3 regions of the Methylobacterium sp. P5_C11 genome follow, and region 3 is predicted to be linked to each of the others. Evidence: predicted binding sites of a transcription regulator. Region 3 holds the regulator's gene; each other region holds the start of a gene.
The links. The regulator LexA, encoded in region 3, represses DNA repair genes until DNA is damaged. The targets are predictions, from matches to a motif close to TGTTCNNNNTGTGTTCNG.
Positions count from the first base shown of each region.

Region 1: the regulator LexA is predicted to act here: its motif matches at 5,040-5,057, upstream of dinB (DNA polymerase IV).
Region 2: the regulator LexA is predicted to act here: its motif matches at 1,677-1,694, upstream of recA (recombinase RecA).

Region 1 is NZ_JBFULS010000077.1:5,747-12,633, forward strand. It holds gene ACXJKQ_RS25780 (DoxX family protein) at 1-269, opposite strand, end outside; gene ACXJKQ_RS25785 (aminotransferase class IV) at 266-1,129, opposite strand; gene ACXJKQ_RS25790 (anthranilate synthase component II) at 1,116-1,730, opposite strand; gene pabB (aminodeoxychorismate synthase component I) at 1,727-3,115, opposite strand; gene rimO (30S ribosomal protein S12 methylthiotransferase RimO) at 3,492-4,868, shown strand; gene dinB (DNA polymerase IV) at 5,079-6,161, shown strand; gene ACXJKQ_RS25810 (hypothetical protein) at 6,342-6,587, shown strand.
Region 2 is NZ_JBFULS010000038.1:41,750-48,636, forward strand. It holds gene cckA (cell cycle histidine kinase CckA) at 1-1,578, shown strand, start outside; gene recA (recombinase RecA) at 1,786-2,847, shown strand; gene rpsQ (30S ribosomal protein S17) at 3,319-3,585, opposite strand; gene rpmC (50S ribosomal protein L29) at 3,608-3,823, opposite strand; gene rplP (50S ribosomal protein L16) at 3,836-4,249, opposite strand; gene rpsC (30S ribosomal protein S3) at 4,261-5,007, opposite strand; gene rplV (50S ribosomal protein L22) at 5,018-5,404, opposite strand; gene rpsS (30S ribosomal protein S19) at 5,406-5,684, opposite strand; gene rplB (50S ribosomal protein L2) at 5,690-6,526, opposite strand; gene ACXJKQ_RS18910 (50S ribosomal protein L23) at 6,552-6,848, opposite strand; gene rplD (50S ribosomal protein L4) at 6,845-6,887, opposite strand, start outside.
Region 3 is NZ_JBFULS010000022.1:13,378-20,264, forward strand. It holds gene ACXJKQ_RS13710 (hypothetical protein) at 1-27, opposite strand, end outside; gene ACXJKQ_RS13715 (SRPBCC family protein) at 229-714, opposite strand; partial or broken gene ACXJKQ_RS13720 (IS3 family transposase) at 1,181-1,487, shown strand; gene ACXJKQ_RS13725 (hypothetical protein) at 1,619-2,068, opposite strand; gene lexA (transcriptional repressor LexA) at 2,344-3,069, shown strand; gene ACXJKQ_RS13735 (ComEC/Rec2 family competence protein) at 3,063-5,345, opposite strand; gene gltX (glutamate--tRNA ligase) at 5,535-6,887, shown strand, end outside.

The sequences.
Region 1 (6,887 bases), on a different contig from region 3:
ACCGCGTAGAGGGCGAGGCCGATCGCGGCGGCGCGACGGAGCGGGGGAAACAGCAGGCCGGCGGCGCCGGCGAGCTCGCACAGGCCGGTCGCCAGGATGACGTGCCGCGGCTCCGGCACCCAGTCGGGCATCAGCGGCAGCATCGCGTCGGCCGCCACGAGGTGCACGATTCCGATGACGGCGTAGAGTGCCGCCAGCGCGTAGCGCAGCCGCCGGCGCCCCGTCTCGGCCGCTCGGCCGGTCGCTCGGTCTGTCGCTTGCCCGGTCACGCGACCGCCGCCTCCGACACGCCGCAGGAGCGGGCCACCGACCCGCGGAGCGCGGCCGTCAGGCGGGCGATCGCCGGGTGTCCGCCGCCCGCGAAGGTCGCGTCGCCGACCGCCGTCACGGGGGCGAGGAGCCGCAGAGAGTTGGTCAGGAACACGGCTTCGGCGCCGCGGAGGTCGGGCAGGGTGAGCGACCGTTCCTCCGCCTCGAGCCCGCATCCGGCGGCGAGCGCCAGGATTTCCGCCCTCACGATCCCGGCGAGGACGCCGTCGGCAAGCGGCGGCGTCACCAGGATCCCGCCGAACAGGCCGAACAGGTTGCCGGTGCCCCCGCAGGCGACGCGTCCGCGCGTGTTGCAGAACAACGCCTCGTCGAAACCCGCCGCCGCGGCGTCGCGGGCGGCCAGCACCGCGTCGCCATAGCCCAGGGTCTTCAGCCGGGCGGCCGGGGAGGTGTCGTTGCGGGCGATCGGGGTGGGCCACAGGCGCAGGGGCGCGAAGGCCGCGCTCCTGGCGCTCGGCGCCGCGGTGGCGAACAGGGTCGGGTTCGGAGCCTCCGGCGGCTTCAGCCCCCGCGGGCCGGAGCCGCGAGTGAGGGTGGTGCGGATCGCGCGCCGCCCGCCATCGTCGCCCCCCGCCTCGGCCAGCGCCCGCATGGCGGCGCGGATCCGCTCCGGCGCGACCGGGATCCCCAGCGTCCCCGCGGCGGCCACGAGCCGAGCGATGTGGGCGTCCTCGAAGGCCACGCGGCCGCCCAGCGCCAGCGCCGTGTCGAACAGGCCGTCGCCCAGCGTCAGGCCGCGGTCGGTGAGGTCGAAGGGGGCCGTGGTACCGGGCGCGATCACCCCGTCACGCCACAGCATCGCGGCGTCCCTCCGGCCTCTCGCGCCACGCGCGGGCCAGGCCCAAAAAGTTGGCGAACAGGGCGTGGCCGCCCTCGGTCAGGACCGATTCCGGGTGGAACTGGATGCCGTAGGTCGGGTGGGTCCGGTGCGAGAGCGCCATCACCTCCCCCTCCTGCGAGACCGCGTCGACGGAGAGGTGCCGGTCCATCTCGGGACCCGGGGTCACCACCAGCGAGTGGTAGCGCCCCACCGGCATCGGCGCCGGCAGCCCGGAGAACAGCCGCTCGCCCGTGTGGGCGATCGGCGTCATCTGTCCGTGCAGGGGGCGCTGCGCCCGCACGACCGTGCCGCCGAAGGCCGCGCCGATCGCCTGATGGCCGAGGCAGACGCCGAGGATCGGCACCGCCCCCGACAGCTCCCGGATCGCCGGCAGGGAGATGCCGGCCTCCGCGGGGGTGCAGGGTCCGGGCGAGACCACCAGGGCCTCGGGGGCGAGCGCCCGGATGCCGGGCACGTCCAGCGCGTCGTTGCGCACGACCCGGACCTCCGCGCCCAGCTCCTCCAGGTAGCGGACGACGTTGAAGACGAACGAATCGTAGTTGTCGAGGACGAGGATCATGCGAAGGCCTCGAACACGCGGGCGGCCTTGGCGAGGGTCTCGTCGTATTCCGGGCCGGGCTCCGACAGCAGGGTCACCCCGCCCCCGGCCTGCAGGACCGCCTGTCGGTCGTCCATGAACACCGTGCGGATCGCTATCGAGGTGTCGAGCGCCCCGTCGAAGCCGATCCGGCCGATGGCGCCGCAATAGAGTTCCCGGGCGTCGCCCTCGATCTCGGTGATGATGTCCATGGCGCGGATCTTCGGGGCGCCCGTGATCGAGCCGCCCGGGAACGTCCCTTCCAGGAGGTCGAGGGCGTCGAGCCCGTCGCGGAGGTCTCCCGTCACCACCGACACCAGATGGTGGACGTTGGCGTAGGTCTCCAGGCCGCACAGGGTGGGCACGGCGACGCTGCCCGGCTTGCAGACCCGCGACAGGTCGTTGCGCAGCAGGTCGACGATCATGACGTTCTCGGCCCGCTCCTTGACGCTGGCCTGGAGCGCCGCCGCGGCGGCCCGGTCGGCCTCCGGATCGTCCAAGGGGTTGTCCGCGCGGCGGGCGGTGCCCTTGATCGGCCGCGTCTCCACGTGCCGGCCGTCGAGGCGGATGAAGCGCTCGGGCGAGGACGAGGCGACGCTCAGCCCCTCCAGCTCCAGGTAGGCGCCGAAGGTCGCCGGGTTGGTGGCGCGCAGGCGCCGGTAGAGGGCGAACGGGTCGAAGCCGGCCGGCAGATCGGCGGTGAAGCGCTGGGCGATGTTGGCTTGGTAGATGTCGCCGGCGCGGATATAGGATCGGACCGTTTCGACAGCGTTTTCATAACCTTGTCGGTCGAAGTTCGAGTGCCAAGTGAGCGGTTCCGACGGCGCTTCGGAAGCCCCGAGGGATGATTCCGCGGTGCCGAGCCGATCCGCGAAGCGGGCGAGCCGCGCCGCCGCGCGGGCCTGCCGGTTCTCCGGGACGCGTTCGGGAAAGCCGGTGGCGACGAGCCGGCAGGTGCCGGCGGCGTGGTCGATCACCAGGGCCGTGTCGTAGAGGTTCAGGGCGATGTCGTCGGTGAGCCCCGCCCGCCGCGCCGGCGCCGCGACCCGCTCCAGTGCCGCGCCGAGATCGTAGGCGAAGTAGCCGATCGCCCCGCCGGGGAAAGGGTGTTCGGCGTCGGGTTCGATCCGGTACGGCGCGAGGCACGCCCGCAAAGCCGCGAACGGACCGCCCGGGACCGGGTTCCCGTCCAGGGTCGCGCGCCCGTCGCGGTAGCGGAAGCGCGCGAACGGCTCGGCCGCCACGATCGAATGGCGCCCCAGGGAGTCGTGCCGCATGGCACTGTCGAGGAAGGCGAGCCCGGGCAGGGCGCGCAGCCGGGCGGCCGCCGCGACGGGATCGATGAAGGGGATCTCTCGGGTCCACATGACCGGGTTCGGGGCTGTTGTCCTGGGCGCGGGCGGGGCAGATCGTGTCACGCTGCCGTCGCACAGGCGATGCCGCGGGGGAAGCGGCAGTTGCACGCAGGGGCCGCCCCGGGGGGCAGACAGGGCGTGTCCCCCACGCAGGCCGCCGTTTGTCAGCTTCATGTGGGGTGTCAGGGCAGACGCGCAAAGTCCTGGTGAACAGCCAAGTTTCCGGTTCCGCGTCAGCGTCGCGCGCCAGTCCGGTCACCCCTGCGGCGGCCGGTCTCGCGCGGCGGCGCGGGAGCCTGTATAGGGAGCGCGATCCCGAATTCCCCTCCTGGCGCTCCGGGCGACCGATCCTCGGTTGCCCGCGCCGGGCCTGTCCGACCCGAATGTCATGACCGCCACACCTGCCCCAAGCGGCCCCGCTCCCGGAGCCGACTCCAAGAGCGCGGCCCCCAACAGCGCGGCTCCCAAGATCTCGTTCGTGTCGCTGGGCTGCCCGAAGGCGCTGGTCGATTCCGAGCGGATCCTCACGCATCTGCGCGCCGAGGGCTACGAGCTGGCCCGCCGGCACGACGGGGCCGACGTGGTGATCGTCAACACCTGCGGCTTCCTGGATTCGGCCAAGGCGGAATCGCTCTCGGCCATCGGCGAGGCCATGGCGGAGAACGGCCGGGTGATCGTCACCGGCTGCATGGGCGCCCAGCCCGAGGAGATCCGCGCGAAATACCCCGATCTCCTGGCGGTGACCGGGCCGCAGGCCTACGAATCGGTGGTGGCCGCCGTCCACGAGGCGGTGCCGCCGGCCCACGACCCGTTCCTCGACCTCGTGCCGCCCCAGGGGATCAAGCTCACCCCGCGCCACTACGCCTACCTGAAGATCTCGGAAGGGTGCAGCAACCGCTGCAGCTTCTGCATCATCCCGTCGTTGCGCGGCAATCTCGTGAGCCGCCCCGCCGCCGACGTGCTGCGCGAGGCCGAGAAGCTCGTCAAAGCCGGCGTGAAGGAGCTGCTGGTGGTCAGCCAGGACACCAGCGCCTTCGGCGTCGACATCCGCTACGCCGAGAGCCCCTGGCGCGACCGCCAGGTCCGGGCGAAGTTCTACGACCTGACCCGGGAACTCGGCGAGCTCGGGGCCTGGGTCCGGCTGCACTACGTCTACCCCTACCCGCACGTGGACGAGGTCATCCCGCTGATGGCCGAGGGCAAGGTGCTCCCCTATCTCGACATGCCGCTCCAGCACGCGAGCCCCTCGGTGCTCAAGCGGATGCGCCGGCCCGGCAACCAGGAGCGGCAGCTCGACCGGATCCGGGGCTGGCGGCAGATCTGCCCGGACCTCGCGATCCGCTCGACCTTCATCGTCGGCTTCCCCGGCGAGACCGAGGCCGAGTTCGAGGAGCTGCTGGCGTGGCTGCAGGAGGCCAAGCTCGATCGCGTCGGCTGCTTCGAGTACGAGCCGGTGGCCGGCGCCACCGCCAACACGCTGGGCGACCTCGTGCCGCCGGCGGTGAAGGCCGAGCGCAAGCGCCGGTTCATGGAGACGCAGAACGGGATCGCGCTCCGGCTGCAGCGGGCCAAGGTGGGCAAGCGGCTGCCCGTGATCATCGACGCCGTCGAGGGCGGGGTGGCAAGGGGTCGGTCCAAGGCCGACGCGCCGGAGATCGACGGCACCGTCCACGCCGCCTTCCGGCGCCCGGTGCGGGTCGGCGACATCGTCACCGTGAAGATCGACCGGGCCGAGGCCTACGACCTGTACGGCACCGTCGCCTGAGGCGGAACACCGTCTTTGCGAGCGTAGCGAAGCAATCCAGGGAGGCGCGGCGCTCGGAAACCTCCCGCTGCCCTGGGTCGCTTCGCTGCGCTCGCGATGACGGGCGCGGACCGGACTCCTGTTGACGCCGCGTCCGGCGCGGCTTGACCTCGGCCGCCCCGCACGGTCTTTCAGAACAGATCAGGAACTTGGTCGGGACCCGAGGCGGCGATGGATCCGGAGGTCGCCCTCCGCAAGATCATCCACATCGACATGGACGCGTTCTACGCCTCCGTGGAGCAGCGCGACGATCCCGCCCTGCGCGGCCGGCCGCTGGCCGTGGGCGGCTCGCGGGAGCGGGGCGTGGTGGCGGCGGCGAGCTACGAGGCGCGCAAGTTCGGCGTCCGCTCGGCCATGCCGTCGGCCACCGCAAGGCGGCTCTGCCCGGACCTGCTGTTCGTGAAGCCGCGCTTCGAAGTCTACCGGGCGGTCTCGGAGGAGATTCGGGCGGTCTTCGCCCGGCACACGCCGCTCATCGAGCCGGTGGCCCTCGACGAGGCCTATCTCGACGTCACCGAGAATCTCCTGAGCCTTCCGACGGCGACGGCCGTGGCCAAGGCAATCCGGGCCGAGATCCTGGAGCGCACCGGGCTCGTCGCCTCGGCCGGCGTCTCGTACAACAAGTTCCTCGCCAAGGTCGCCTCCGACCACCGCAAGCCCGACGCCCTGTTCGTCATCACCCCCGCCATGGGGCCGGATTTCGTGGCGGCGCTGCCGATCGGCCGGTTCCACGGGGTCGGCCCGGTCACCGAGGCGAAGATGAAGCGGCTCGGGATCGAGACCGGGGCGGATCTGCGCGCCTGGACGCCGGAGCGCCTGCGCGAGACCTTCGGCTCCGCGGGCGCCTATTACCACGCGGTCGCCCGCGGGATCGACGCGCGGCCGGTGCGCGCCCACCGGGTGCGCAAGTCGATCGGAGCCGAGACCACCTTCTCGGAGGATACGGCCGCCTTCGAGGTCCTGGCCGCCCGGCTGGCGCCGCTGTTCGACAAGGTCTGGGCCGGGGCCGACGCCAAGGGCATGCGCGCCCGGACCGTGACCCTGAAGCTCAAGTTCTCGGATTTCGCCCAGGTCACCCGGGCGAAGTCGCTCACCGCACCCGTCACCGACCGGGCCGGGCTGGAGCGGATCGGCCTCGACCTCCTCGCCGGCCTGTTCCCCCTGCGGCGCAGCGCGCGGCTGATCGGGGTGTCGCTGTCGGGGTTCGCGCAGGACGCGCCGGAGGGGCCGCGGCAGCTCGGGCTGGGTCTCTGACGGGACGGCTGCGCGCGCGCCGCGGCGGGAGCCAGAGCGGCGCCGATCGACGGGATGCATCATGGCCGGTGCGATGCCGCGCCCCGGCCGCAGCCGATCGACCGCCCGTGGGAGCTTTCCGGGAGCCTTCCGCCCGTTCCGGGATTGCCCGGAGACCGCATGCACCGAAGAGCCCGCCCGATGTCGAAGCACGCTCCCCTGGCCCTGGCTGCCGCGCTGCTGCTGGGCGCCTCCATGGCTGCCTCCATGAGCGCCGCCCGTGCCGACGGCACCGCCGCCTTCGGCGCCGCCAACGCGGCGCAATTCCTGGGCTACACCGCGAGCCCCGCCCAGCTCTCGATCCCGGCGGGCGGCCCGTCCGCCGGGATCGCGACCGGCCCGGTCCCGGCGCCCCAGCGGCCGAAGCCGCCGGCCCGCGCCCGCTGACGGGGATCGCCCGCGTCGGCCCGGGCAGGCGGTCACGCCCTCTCGGTCATGCGTTCTTGCGCGGCTGGTGGTCCGGGTCGCCGTCGCGCGTCGTCTCGGTGTCGACGTCGTCCCCGAAGGTCGAATCCGCCCGTAGGTCCGCGGGGTAAGCGCCGGTCATCCCCTTCGCAGGGCCGATCCCGGGATTGCCCGTGCGGTCGGTGTCCGTGGGCGCGTTGGTCTTCGGGTGCTGGCCTGACAGGCCGGCTCCTGACGGGCCTCCTGCCGGAAGCCGATGCCGGGCCGACGCGTCGGCGCGGG
Region 2 (6,887 bases), on a different contig from region 3:
ACCGTGCCGCGCCAGGCCGACGACGGCGCCCTCGACGGGGAGGGCACGCCCCGGGTCGAGCCGAACGTCGGCGACTCGGTGGCCGACCGCACCGCCCTGGAGGCCGGGCTCGCCCGTGCGGCGAGCGGCCGGACCGATCCGGAACCCATCGAGGTCCAGCTGTCGGGACCGGGCGGCCGCTCGGCCCGGGTCTGGCTCAGCCCGGCCGACGGCGGCGATCCGGGACAGCAGACCGACGAAGCCGAGCGGGTGATCCTGTACGCCCTCGACACGACGGCGCAGCGGCAGCTGGAGCAGCAGGTCGCCCAGGCCCAGAAGATGAACGCGGTGGGCCAGCTGGCAGGCGGCATCGCGCACGATTTCAACAACGTGCTGCAGGCGATCATCGGCTACTCGGACCTGCTGCTCGCGAGCCACCGGCCGACCGATCCGGCGTTCCAGGACATCATGCAGATCAAGCAGAACGCCAACCGGGCGGCGGGCCTCGTCCGCCAGCTCCTGGCGTTCTCCCGCCGTCAGACCCTGCGCCCGGAGGTGATGAACGTCGGGGAGGCGCTCTCCGAACTCACGCTCCTGCTCAAGCGCCTCCTCGGCGAGCGCGTCGCCCTCGAATTGAAGCACGGCCGCGAGGTCTGGCCGGTGAAGGCCGACGTCAACCAGTTCGAGCAGGTGATCGTCAATCTCGCGGTCAACGCCCGGGACGCCATGCCGGAGGGCGGCAAGCTGATGATCCGCACCGAGAACGTCACCGATCCGGGAGCAGCCAGCGGCGCCGAGGGACGTGGCGGGGCGCCGGCTGGCGACCATGTGCTGATCGAGGTGCGCGATACCGGCCAGGGCATCCCGCCCGAGCTGATGGAGAAGATCTTCGAGCCGTTCTTCACCACCAAGGAGATCGGCAAGGGCACGGGACTCGGCCTGTCGACGGTGTTCGGCATCGTCAAGCAATCCGGCGGCACCATCGACGTGCAGTCGAAGATCGGGGAGGGGACGGCGTTCCGGATCTACCTGCCGCGGCACGTGCCCGTGGCGGAGCCCGAGGAGGTGCCGTCCCTGCCTTCCGACACCACCCTGCCGCGGGCGGAGCCCCTCACGGCGATCGCCGCCTCGCCGAAGTCGGACGCCAAGCCTGGCGAGCCCGGCGCGGCGCCCGGCACCGCGACCAAGAGCGAGAAGCCAGCGCCGCGCAAGCCCGCGGCCGATCATACGGGGCAGGGGACCATCCTCCTCGTAGAGGACGAGGACCCCGTCCGCGCCGTCAACAGCCGGGCGCTCTCGGCCCGTGGCTACACCGTGCTGGAGGCCGCCTCCGGCCTCGAGGCGCTGGCCATCGTCCGCGAAGGCAGCCAGCCGATCGACCTCGTGGTCTCGGACGTGGTCATGCCCGAGATGGACGGACCGACCCTCCTGCGGGAGGTCCGCAAGCACCAGCCCGACCTGAAGGTGATCTTCGTCTCCGGCTACGCCGAGGATGCGTTTCGCAAGAACCTGCCGGAGGGCGAGACCTTCAACTTCCTGCCCAAGCCCTTCAGCCTCAAGCAGCTGGTCGAGACCGTCAAGAAGACCATGGCCGATTGAGGGACGGGCGCGCCCGAACCCTTCGGAACGGCGCGGGCTCGTGCGGAGCCCGTGCCACCCGCTCTCCGCGGGAAACCACCCACCGGCCCTTGCCGAAAGAGAACAAAACAGGTACACAAAGCGGGTGTTGGCGCGCGTTGTGAACTGCGCCCAACCCCTTCATAAGGAGCCCGCCAGATGGCCCAGCCCGCATTGAAAGTGGTCGACATGCCCCCGGTGGACAAGGACAAGTCCAAGGCCATTGACGCCGCCCTGGCCCAGATCGAGCGCGCCTTCGGCAAAGGCTCGATCATGCGGCTCGGCAAGAACGACAAGGTCCAGGAGGTCGAGACCATTTCCACCGGCTCCCTCGGGCTCGACATCGCGTTGGGCGTCGGGGGCCTGCCGCGCGGGCGCGTGATCGAGATCTACGGTCCCGAATCCTCCGGCAAGACCACGCTGGCACTGCACACGATAGCGGAGGCCCAGAAGAAGGGCGGTGTCTGCGCCTTCGTGGATGCCGAGCACGCCCTCGACCCCGTCTATGCCCGCAAGCTCGGCGTCAACCTCGATGACCTGCTGATCTCGCAGCCCGACACGGGCGAGCAGGCCCTGGAGATCACCGACACGCTGGTGCGGTCCGGCGCCATCGACGTCCTCGTGGTCGATTCGGTGGCCGCGCTCACGCCGCGGGCTGAGATCGAAGGCGAGATGGGCGAGAGTCAGCCCGGACTCCAGGCACGCCTGATGAGCCAGGCCCTGCGCAAGCTCACCGGCTCGATTTCGCGGTCGAACTGCATGGTGATCTTCATCAACCAGATCCGGATGAAGATTGGCGTGATGTACGGAAGCCCGGAGACGACCACGGGGGGCAACGCCCTGAAGTTCTACGCCTCCGTGCGCCTCGACATCCGCCGGATCTCGACCCTGAAGGATCGCGACGAGGCGATCGGCAATCAGGTCCGCGTCAAGGTGGTGAAGAACAAGGTCGCGCCGCCGTTCAAGCAGGTCGAGTTCGACATCATGTTCGGCGAGGGCGTGTCGAAGGTCGGCGAACTCATCGATCTCGGCGTGAAGGCCGGCATCGTCGAGAAGTCCGGCGCCTGGTTCTCGTACAATAGCCAGCGCCTCGGCCAGGGTCGCGAGAACTCGAAGGGCTTCCTGCGCGACAACCCGGAGATTGCGTCCAAGATCGAGGCCTCGATCCGGCAGAATTCCGGCTTGGTGGCCGAGAAGATCCTGGAGAACGCAACGCCGACGGCCGACGATCTCGAAGAGGGCGACGCCTAGGCGCTCGCGGCCGAACCCGTCGACGACCCGGATCGCCAAGCATTGAAGGCGGTCGCAACCCCTTCCGGGACCTGAGGGTCGCGGAGGGGGTTTCGCTTTGCGCCGGGACCGCCGCCCGTCGCATTCGCGGCTGGATGCAGCAACTGGATGCAGCAACGGGGGCCGACCGCGCGGCGGCAACACCCTAGGTCGCGCCGAACCGGAGCACCGGCATCGCTGCAACGCCTCTGGACGCAGCCGCGCCAACCGCGGCGGGCATTCCGCCTCGAGAAGCCCCGGCCCCTGACGGCGAACGCGCAAACGACGACGCCCGGAGCGAATCCGACTCGGGTGAGCCGAACTGCTTCCGGGCGTTCGTCGTTCGACCCTGGTGTTGCCGTCACCCAAGCGCTCAGGAGCGCATGCCGCTCGGCAACCGGATCGACAGAGACCGGGCGGATGCGGAAGACCGCGCCTGCCGCAGCCCCAGGATCAGGCGGCCTCGCCAGCCTCGGGGGCCTGGGCCACGTCGCCCTCGACCAGCTTCCAGGTCTTGGTCTTCGAGAACGGGCGGCACTCCTCGATGAACACCGTCTGCCCGACCTTGGCGACATTCGCCTCGTCGTGCGCGTGGTAGTTCTTCGAGCGACGCACGGTCTTCTTCATCACCGGGTGCGTGAAGCGACGCTCCACCTTCACCACGATGGTCTTCTCACCCTTGTCGCTGACGACGGTGCCCTGAAGGATGCGCTTCGGCATGGTGTTCTCCTAGAGGCCCGCGTCAGCTCTTGGGCTGCTGCAGCGTCTTGGCGCGCTGCAACGTCCGGACACGGGCGATGTCGCGTCGGACCTCACGGACGCGAGCGACGTTCTCGAGCTGGCCGGTGGCCCCCTGGAAGCGCAGGTTGAACTGCTCCTTCTTGAGGTTCAGCAACTCGTCATTCAACTGATCCGGCGACAACGCCTTCAGATCAGACACTCTCTGGGTCGACTTCACGATATCCTCCGTTCAGTCGGCGATGCGCTGGACGACCCGCGTGCGGATCGGGAGCTTCGCGGCGCCGAGGCGGAGCGCCTCCTTGGCGATGTTCTCGGCAACGCCGTCGACCTCGAACATGATCCGACCGGGATGCACGCGCGCAGCCCAGTAATCCGGGGCGCCCTTACCGGAGCCCATGCGGACTTCAGTGGGCTTCGACGAGACCGGCACGTCCGGGAAAACCCGGATCCAGACACGGCCCTGACGCTTCATCTCGCGGGTGATCGCGCGGCGGGCCGCCTCGATCTGGCGGGCGGTGACGCGCTCGGGCTCCACCGCCTTCAGGCCGAACTGGCCGAAGTTCAGCTCGAAGCCGCCCTTGGCCGCACCGTGGATGCGGCCCTTGAACTGCTTGCGGAAGCGGGTCTTTTTCGGTTGCAGCATGGCTTCCTACCTTACGCGTGCTCGCGCTCGCGGCGTCCGCGCTCGCGGCCGCCCTCGCCATCGCGCTCACGGCGTCCGCCGGAGCGGCCGCCCTCTTCCTGGGCCTTCTTGTCCTGGGCCATCGGGTCGTGCTCGAGGATCTCGCCCTTGAACACCCACACCTTGATGCCGCAGGTGCCGTAGGTCGTGAACGCCGTGGCGGTCCCGTAATCGACATCGGCGCGCAGCGTGTGCAGCGGGACGCGACCCTCGCGGTACCATTCCTGGCGAGCGATCTCGGCGCCGCCGAGACGGCCCGAGCAGTTGATCCGGATGCCCTCGGCGCCCAGACGCATGGCCGACTGAACGGCCCGCTTCATGGCGCGCCGGAAGGCGACGCGGCGCTCGAGCTGCTGGGCGATCGAGTCGGCCACCAGGGTGGCATCGATCTCGGGCTTGCGCACCTCGACGATGTTGATGGTCACGTCGGCCTTAGTCATCGTGCCGACGAGCTTGCGCAACTTCTCAATGTCCGCGCCCTTCTTGCCGATCACCACGCCCGGACGGCCCGAGTGGATGGTGACCCGGCACTTCCGGTGCGGGCGCTCGATGACGATCTTGGAGACCGCCGCCTGCTTCAGCTGCTTCATGAGGGCGGCGCGGATCGCGACGTCCTCGTGCATGAGCTTCGCGTAGTCGCCCTTGTTGGCGAACCAGCGGGAGTCCCAGGTCCGGTTGATGCCGAGCCGGAGACCGATCGGATTGACTTTCTGGCCCATCAGATCCTCCTCAGGCCGCTTCGGCCTGGCGGACTTCGCGAACCACGATGGTGAGGTTCGAGAAGGGCTTCAGGATACGCGCGCCGCGGCCGCGGGCGCGGGCGTGAAAGCGCTTGAGAACCAGCGCCTTGCCCACGAAGGCCTGGGAGACGACTAGGTCGTCCACGTCCAGATCGTGGTTGTTCTCGGCATTGGCGATGGCGCTCTCGAGGCACTTCTTGACCTCGGTTGAGATCCGCTTGCGCGAGAACTGCAACTCGGCGAGCGCCGTGTCGACCTTCTTGCCGCGGATCATCTGCGCCACGAGGTTGAGCTTCTGCGGGCTGACGCGCAGCATGCGCGCGACGGCCTTGGCCTCGTTCTCGGGGAGCGCGCGGGGGGTGGCTTGCTTGCCCATCTCAGCGCCTCTTCGCCTTCTTGTCGGCCGCGTGGCCCGGGAAGGTGCGGGTCGGCGAGAACTCGCCGAACTTATGCCCGACCATTTCCTCGGTGACGTAGACCGGGATGTGCTTCTGCCCGTTGTGCACACCGAAGGTGAGCCCGACGAACTGCGGGAGGATCGTGGAGCGGCGGCTCCAGATCTTTATGACCTCGGAGCGCGAGGAGCCCCGCGCCGCCTCGGCCTTCTTGAAGAGGTAGCCGTCGACGAACGGCCCCTTCCAGAGAGAGCGTGCCATAGCGATTACTTCTTGCGGTTGTGGCGGCTGGACAGGATGAACACGTCGGTCCGCTTGTTGGACCGGGTCTTCTTCCCCTTGGTGGGCACGCCCCAGGGCGTGACCGGGTTGCGGCCGCCCGAGGTGCGACCCTCGCCGCCGCCGTGTGGATGGTCGACCGGGTTCATTGAAACGCCACGGTTGTGCGGGCGCTTGCCGAGCCAACGGTTGCGCCCAGCCTTGCCGAGCGAGATGTTCATGTGGTCCGGGTTCGAGACCGCGCCGACGCTGGCGAAGCACTGGCCGTGAACCAGGCGCTGCTCGCCCGAGTTCAGGCGCAGGGTCACGTAACCCTGGTCGCGGCCTACGATCTGCGCGTAGTTACCCGCCGAGCGGGCGATCGCGCCGCCCTTGCCGATCTTCAGCTCGACATTGTGGACGATCGTGCCCACCGGCATCGAACCGACCGGCGCAGCGTTGCCCGGCTTGATGTCGACGCTCTCGCCGGCCACCACCTTGTCGCCCGGCTGCAGGCGCTGCGGGGCCAGGATGTAGCTCTGCTTGCCATCGGGGAAGTTGATCAGCGCGATGAACGCCGTGCGGTTCGGATCGTACTCGATCCGCTCCACCGTGGCGGCGACGCCGAGCTGCTCGCGCCGCTTGAAGTCGACGTTGCGCAGGACGCGCTTGTGGCCACCGCCGCGGAAGCGGACGGTGATGCGGCCCAAATTGTTGCGGCCGCCGGAGGACGACTTGCCCTCCGTCAGCGCCTTCACCGGCTTGCCCTTGTAGAGCTCACGGCGGTCGACGAGCACGAGCTGGCGCAGGCTCGGCGTGACCGGTTTGAATGTCTTCAAGGCCATCGGCTTGGATCCCTAAAACCCGTCCTCAGAGCCCGGTCGTGACGTCGATCGTGTGGCCCTCGGCCAGGGTCACAATCGCCTTCTTCACGTCGGAGCGCTGTCCGCGGAGGCCGCGGAAAATCTTCTTCTTTCCCTTGGTGACAAGGGTGTTCACGGCCGTGACCTTGACGTCGAACAGCTTCTCCACGGCCTCCTTGATCTGAGGCTTGGTCGCCTTGGGGGCGACCCGGAACACGACCTTGTTCTGCTCGGTCAGGTTTGTCGCCTTCTCGGTGATGACCGGGGAGACGATGATGTCGTAGTGGCGCGGATCGGCACTCATTTGAAACGCTCCTCCAGCGCGTCGACGGCGGCCTTCGTC
Region 3 (6,887 bases):
CAGACGGGACGCGGGCACGGCGATCATCCTGTTGGGGCGCGGGGGGGGCTGCGCCGGCAGGGTTTTGAGCCGAGCGTGGCAGTGGGTCAATCGGCGCGGCGACACGCCAGCCCGACCTACGATGCGGTCAGGCTGAACCGGAGCCGCAAAATTCCACGGCCCAAGAAGGAGGTCGGCGCGCGCCGCTGCCAAATCCGCTCAGCGGCGCGCACCAAATCGTGACGGCGGCTACTTGGCCTTGTCGGCGAGCGCCTTCAGGCCGGACTCGTAGATGCCCTGGATCGCATCGGTGGCGACCGTGTCCGGCGCGCCCTTGGCGTTGAAGGTTCCGGTCCAGGTCACCTTCGAGCCCGAACCCGCCGGGGCGACCGAGAGGGTGGACTTGTAGTCGGAGACCGGCAGCGGGCTCTCCAGGATCGTGTAGGTGTAGCTCATCACCTTGTCGTCCCGGGAGACCTGCTCCTCCTTGATGGTGCCGCCACCCTTCAGGCTGAGGGTGCGGACCTTCATGCCGTCCTTGTCGGAGAGCGCGCATTTCTCGATGGCCGGGTGCCAGTCGCCGATGCCACAGAACTCCCCGATGGTCTGCCAGACCTTGGCCGGGGGCGCGGCGATATCGGCCGAGCGGGTCACCTCCAGGGCGTAGCCCGGCACGGTGGCCGCGGCGAGCGCCAGGGCGGCCAGGGGAAGGGATCGGCAGAAAGCGAAGGGCATCTCGGGGTGTCTCCGTCCGTCTCAAATCGCGACCGGGGCCGCGCAGGCTCTGATGGCCGCAAGGGAGCTAGGCCGAAGCGACTCGTTCGGCAATAGGCCTCGACGTGGAAGCGACGCGGCGACGATCAAAGTGAGCCGAGTGTTTCTGGTCTTGCCGTATTGGTCGATCAAAACAGATCGACTTTTGAACGTGACCAATATTACCGCGAATATGTTCGCTCGGGACGGATGGCGGGACTCTCACGGGTCTCGACGCGTTCGCGGGAGAGACGCACGGGTAGCGTAATGATCCGTCTATATACTCAGCTTTAGGTCATGCGTGGTACCTATATTTTTGAAAAACAAAATATAAAGCTTGTATTTGGCAGCAAAGACGCGAGCTATCCGGACTTTTTCTCTTAATCTGTCTCGTCTTGATTCKGTTGCGGATTGCTGCGAACTCGGCAGCGCTGCATAGGAGCAGGACGCTGAACGGCAGGCCGATCCGGAGCGGCTGTCGGCTCGGGCTAGGCGCGACGCGATGCTGATGGCCGAGATCCGGCGCGTTCAAGCGGCGAACTTCGGCGTCTGCTGGCTCAGGAAGGCGTGGCGTCAGCTCGCCCGCAAGGAGATCGCGGTGGCGCGCGGCACGGTCGCCCGGCTGATGCGGGCGATGGGCTTGGCCAGCGTCGTGGTGCGCGGGCGCAGGGTCCGCACCACCGTGCCCGATCCAGCTGCGGCCGGCCCCCCGCGACCCGGGTAATCGGAAGTTCAAGGGAGCAGGCCCTACGCGAGCGCCACCCCTTTGCCGGAAGCGGCCCCGTCGGCCATCCTCGATCTCCTCAACAGGCTGCAGACGCCGCGCGGCCCGAATAGTAAAGTCGCCTTCGAACACCCGCCCTGATATCAATTTCCCAAAGTGGTGCTAGCGCGGGCCGAGACCCGGATTGCGGCCTGGCAGGCGCGGAACCACCGTGCCGCGCCGCTCGATCGGCGCGTCGCACGCGTAGGCGAATTCGCTCTTCAGCGGATCGAACACGGTCTCGCCGGTGATCCGGCAATCTTCCCGCACCGTCTCGTCGAGATAGGCCCGGGCGGCGGTGCGGAAGCGCTTCACCCGGGTCGCGTCCGGCTCCGGATCGATCCGCGCCTCGCTCAGGTTGCAGCCGGCATATTCGCGCAGGGCGTTCGAGACGATCAGCATCCGGCGCTGCTGCCGGTTATCGTAGACCTCGTAGGGCTCCTTGCAGCCGATCGTCACCACCTGAGGGGTGAGCGCCACATAGTTCCGCGAGATATAGGAAAACCCGGTGGTGCAGCCGGCGAGGCCGAGGGCGGCGAGGCCGAGGGGCAGCAGAGCTGCGGGTCGTCGCATCCGCGTCATTCCAAGCTGGTCCCGGCCCGCGTCCCGGATCCGCCGCCTCTCCGGCGGGGCACGGGCCAGCATTGAAACGGCTCCGCTTGCGCCGTCAATGCGTTTCTCGGCCCGTCCCGTCCGGCGAGGCGCCGGATCGGCCGCATGGCCGGGCCGACACCGGTCCAAGCGTAGCGGTCCCGCCCTTGCAGAACACTTGCGGAACGTTTAACCTGTTCGTGATTTGTTTCGGAGACCGTCACGTGGCGGTCCGCCAAGCCGCGAGTCCCCCGTCGATGCTCACGCGCAAGCAGCTGGACCTCCTGCGATTCATCCAGAGCCGGATGCAGGAATGCGGTGTCCCGCCGTCCTTCGACGAGATGAAGGACGCCCTCGACCTCAAGTCGAAATCGGGCATCCACAGGCTGATCACGGCCCTCGAGGAGCGCGGCTTCCTGCGGCGCCTGCCGAATCGGGCGCGTGCCATCGAGGTGATCCGCATCCCCGAGAGCCTGACCCAGGCGCCCCCGACCGCGGCTTCGGCAGAGCCTCGCCGGTTCACGCCGAGCGTGGTCGAGGGCGGCAAGTCCAAGCAGCCGCCCGCACCGGCGAGCACGCGGATCCTCGACGAGGCCGGCCGCGCCATCTCGATTCCCGTGATGGGCCGGATCGCGGCCGGCACGCCGGTCTCCGCGATCCAGAACCAGAGCCACGCCATCACCCTGTCGCCGGACTTCGTGGCCGGCGGCGAGCACTACGCCCTTGAGGTGCGCGGCGACTCGATGGTCGAGGCCGGCATCCTCGACGGCGACCTCGTGGTGATCCGCAAGCAGGACACTGCCAACACCGGCGACATCATCGTGGCCCTGATCGACGACGAGGAGGCGACCCTCAAGCGCCTGCGTCGCCGGGGCTCCTCGATCGCCTTGGAAGCCGCCAATCCGGCCTACGAGACCCGCGTGCTCGGGCCCGACCGGGTGCGCATCCAGGGACGCCTGGTCAGCCTCGTCCGCCGCTACTGAAGCGGCTCGGCGGGCGCGTCGCCGGAGACGGCGCCGTTGCCTGACCCGTCGGTTTCCGGAGGCGGAGCCTCCGCGGTGTGGGATCCGTCCGACCCGGATGTGACGGGCGTCCGCAGGCGCGGCTCACGTGCCGGTCCCGGCCGCCAGGGTACGGCGCGGCCGTCGGCACGGGTGTACCGGGTGGCGAAACCGTCACCCTCGGCCCGGAGGGCGACCGCTCCGTGGGCGGTGAGGACGCGCCGGTCGATCACCAGCGGGCGCGTGCAGGTCGGGGGCGCCACGAGGCCGGTGATCACCACTGCGGCGCGGGCGCAATCCTCCGGGAAGGCGCGCCGATCCCGGACGAGGGCCACCGCTCGGCCGTCCGGCAGGCGCGCCGTGCAGCCGAGGTGGTCGCAGCGGCCGCTGCCCTGCGGTGCGACCAGCGTTGCGGGCCGCCGTCCGTCACCGTCCGCCTTCAGCCATTGCTCGAGGACGAAGCCGGAAGGGCTGCCCAGCACCGTGAGGCGTCCGTCTGGCCCCCGGACCGCGGCTCCTGCGCCCTGTCGGTCGACGTAGAGGTCGTAACGGTCCGGCCTGGCCGCGAGGACGAGGCCGACCAGGGCAGGCGCCAGGGCGAGCCAGCGCAGGCGCGAGGCTGGGAGCGTCGCCAGCAGCAGGCCGAGGGTCAGCAGGATCAGCGCCGACGTGCCGAAGGCCGGCACGACGACGATCGCCCGCTCGAACCCGGCGATCCAGTCGGAGACGACGAGCATGCCCCCCACCGCCTGACCCATCAGCCACCAGATCGGCCGGTCCTGGGCGAAGGGATAGGCCAGGATCCCGATCACCGCCGACGGCATCACCACGAGGGAGACCAGCGGCAGGGTCAGTGCGTTCCCGACAAGCCCGAAGGGCTGAACCGTCTGGAAATGATAGGTGGCGAAGGGCGCGGTCGCGATCTGGGCCACGAGGGTCGTGGCCAGGGTCCCGGTCACCGCCGAGAGGCCGGTGCCGACGAGCCGCCCGAGCCGCCCCGCCCCGGGGCGCACGAACAGCCGCCCGTCGATCAGCCGGGCGCAGGCGATCAGCCCGGCCACGGCGCCGAACGACATCTGGAAGCTCGGGCCGAGCAGGCCCTCGGGCTCCCGGGCGAGGGCGATCAGGGCGGCCAGCGCGAGGTTGCGCATCGACAGGGCCGGCCGGTCCGCCAGGATCGCGCCCAGCATGATCAGGGTCATGATCAGGGAGCGCTCGGCGGCGATGTCCCAGCCCGAGAAGGCGCAGTAGGCGGTGACCCCGACCATGGCGAAGCCGGCGGCGATCTTCTTGATCGGCCAGACCAGCGCGCAGTACGGCACCGCGGCGAGGACCGCCCGCACCAGCCAGAAGACCACGCCGGCGGCCAGCACCATGTGGAGCCCCGAGATCGACACCACGTGGTAGATTCCGGCGGCGCGGAGCGCGTCGTTGGTCGCCGGCGCGATCAGTCCCCGCTTGCCCGTTACAAGAGCCGCCGCCACCGCGCCCGCTTGTCCCCCTGCGGCCTGCGCGATCCGGCGGGTCAGCGCGTTGCGGGCCTCGTCCAGCAGAGCGGCGAGGCGCAGGCTCATGGGCGGCGGCTCGGTCGGCGCCCGGATCGCGACCGCGCCGACGAGCGAGCCCACCGCGCCGAGTCCCTGGAAATACGCGTCCCGGGCGAAGTCGTAGCCGCCCGGCCGGGCGGCCTCCGGCGGCGGCAGCAGCCGGGCGGTGGCGGCGACGACGTCCCCGGGGCGCGGGATGGGGGTCCTGCGGAACGAGACCCGCACCCGCACCGGCCGCGACTCCGGCGCGAGCCCCGCGAAGGTCTCGACGCGGATGATCAGTCGGGCGCCGACCTCCCGCTCGTCGAGCGCCTCGACCATCCCGACCAGCGGGCCGATGGTGGTGCGGGTGAGGATCGGGGCGGCGACCTGCGCGACCCGCCAGGTCGCCGCCGCGAAGCCGAGGAACGCGGCCGCCACGCCGAGGGCCAGCGCCAGGGCCGCCGGCCGCGCCCCCAGGATCGGGGTCGGCGCCAGGGCGAGACCCGCGCCGATCAGGGGCGCGGCTAGGAGCGGCGTGCCATCCGCCGCCACGAAGTAGATGAGGATTCCGGCCCCGAACGCCACGGCCAGCCAGGGGAACAGCCGGCGCTGTTCGGCCTCCCGGACGAGGCCCTTGGCCACCCAGTGGCGGACTGCCGGGAGGGCGGGCGCGCGCGGGCCGGCCAGCGCCACAGCGCCACCCGCGAGCCTCGCGCCGATCCGTCGCATTGCCGCCACCCCGCACCGCGCGACCTGTCGTCGGCGGCCGGGCGATTCCCCAGGCGATTCTTAACCCATCCGCAGGCCCGTGCTACAGCCGGCGCTTCGTGCTACGGGCGCCGTGTCGAGACCCATCGACGCTCTCTCCGCCGCCCCGCCTCCACCCCTTCGCGCCTCGCCCCCGAACCTATCGGACCGATGTCCTCAGCCGTCGTCACGCGCTTCGCGCCCTCGCCCACCGGTTACCTCCATATCGGCGGAGCCCGCACGGCGTTGTTCAACTGGCTCTACGCCCGCCACACCGGTGGCCGGATGCTGCTGCGGATCGAGGACACCGACCGGGAGCGCTCGACCAAGGGCGCGATCGACGCGATCCTCGACGGCCTGTCCTGGCTCGGCCTCGACTGGGACGGCGACGTGGTCTTCCAGTTCGCCCGGGCCGAGCGCCACCGCGCCGTAGCCGAGGAGCTGCTGGCTGCGGGCCGCGCCTACCATTGCTACGCTACCGCCGAGGAGCTGGCGCAGATGCGCGAGACCGCCCGCGCCGAGGGCCGCGCGCCCCGCTACGACGGGCGCTGGCGCGACCGGGACCCGTCCGAGGCCCCCGCCGGGGTCAAGCCGGTGATCCGCCTGCGCGCGCCCCTCACGGGCGAGACCGTGGTCGACGACGCCGTCCAGGGTCGCGTCACCTGGGCCAACAAGGACCTCGACGACCTCGTGCTCCTCCGCTCGGACGGCACGCCGACCTACATGCTCGCCGTCGTGGTGGACGACCACGACATGGGCGTCACGCAGATCATCCGCGGCGACGACCACCTCACCAACGCCGCGCGCCAGACCCAGATCTTTTCTGCCCTCGGCTGGGAGGTCCCGACGATGGCGCACATCCCCCTGATCCACGGGGCCGACGGAGCCAAGCTCTCGAAGCGCCATGGCGCCCTCGGCGTCGAGGCCTATCGCGACCTCGGCTACCTGCCGGCGGCCCTGCGCAACTACCTCGTCCGCCTCGGTTGGAGCCACGGCGACCAGGAGGTCTTCTCCACCGAGGAGATGGTCGCGGCCTTCGATCTCGGCTCGGTCGGGCGCTCGGCGGCGCGGTTCGACTTCGCCAAGCTCGCCAACCTCAACGGCCTCTACATCCGCACCAGCGCGGATGCCGACCTCGTGGCGGCGATCGAGACCATCCTGCCGAATGTCGGCCCCGCGCGCGGCCTGTCGGCGCCGCTCCCGGCAGACCTGAAGGACAAGCTGACCCAGGCCATGCCGGGTCTGAAGGAGCGTGCCAAGACGCTGATCGAACTCCTCGACAGCGCCTATTACCTGTACGCGCAACGCCCCCTGGCGTTGGACGAGAAGGCCGGCGCCCTTCTCTCCGACGAGGGCCGCGCCCGCCTCGCGGGTGTTCGCCCGGCGCTCGAGGCGCTGACCGACTGGAACGCGGCCTCGACCGAGGGCGCCGTGCGCCTTTACGCCGAGACGGCCGGATGCAAGCTCGGGCAGGTGGCTCAACCCCTGCGCGCCGCGCTCACGGGCCGCACCACCTCCCCGCCC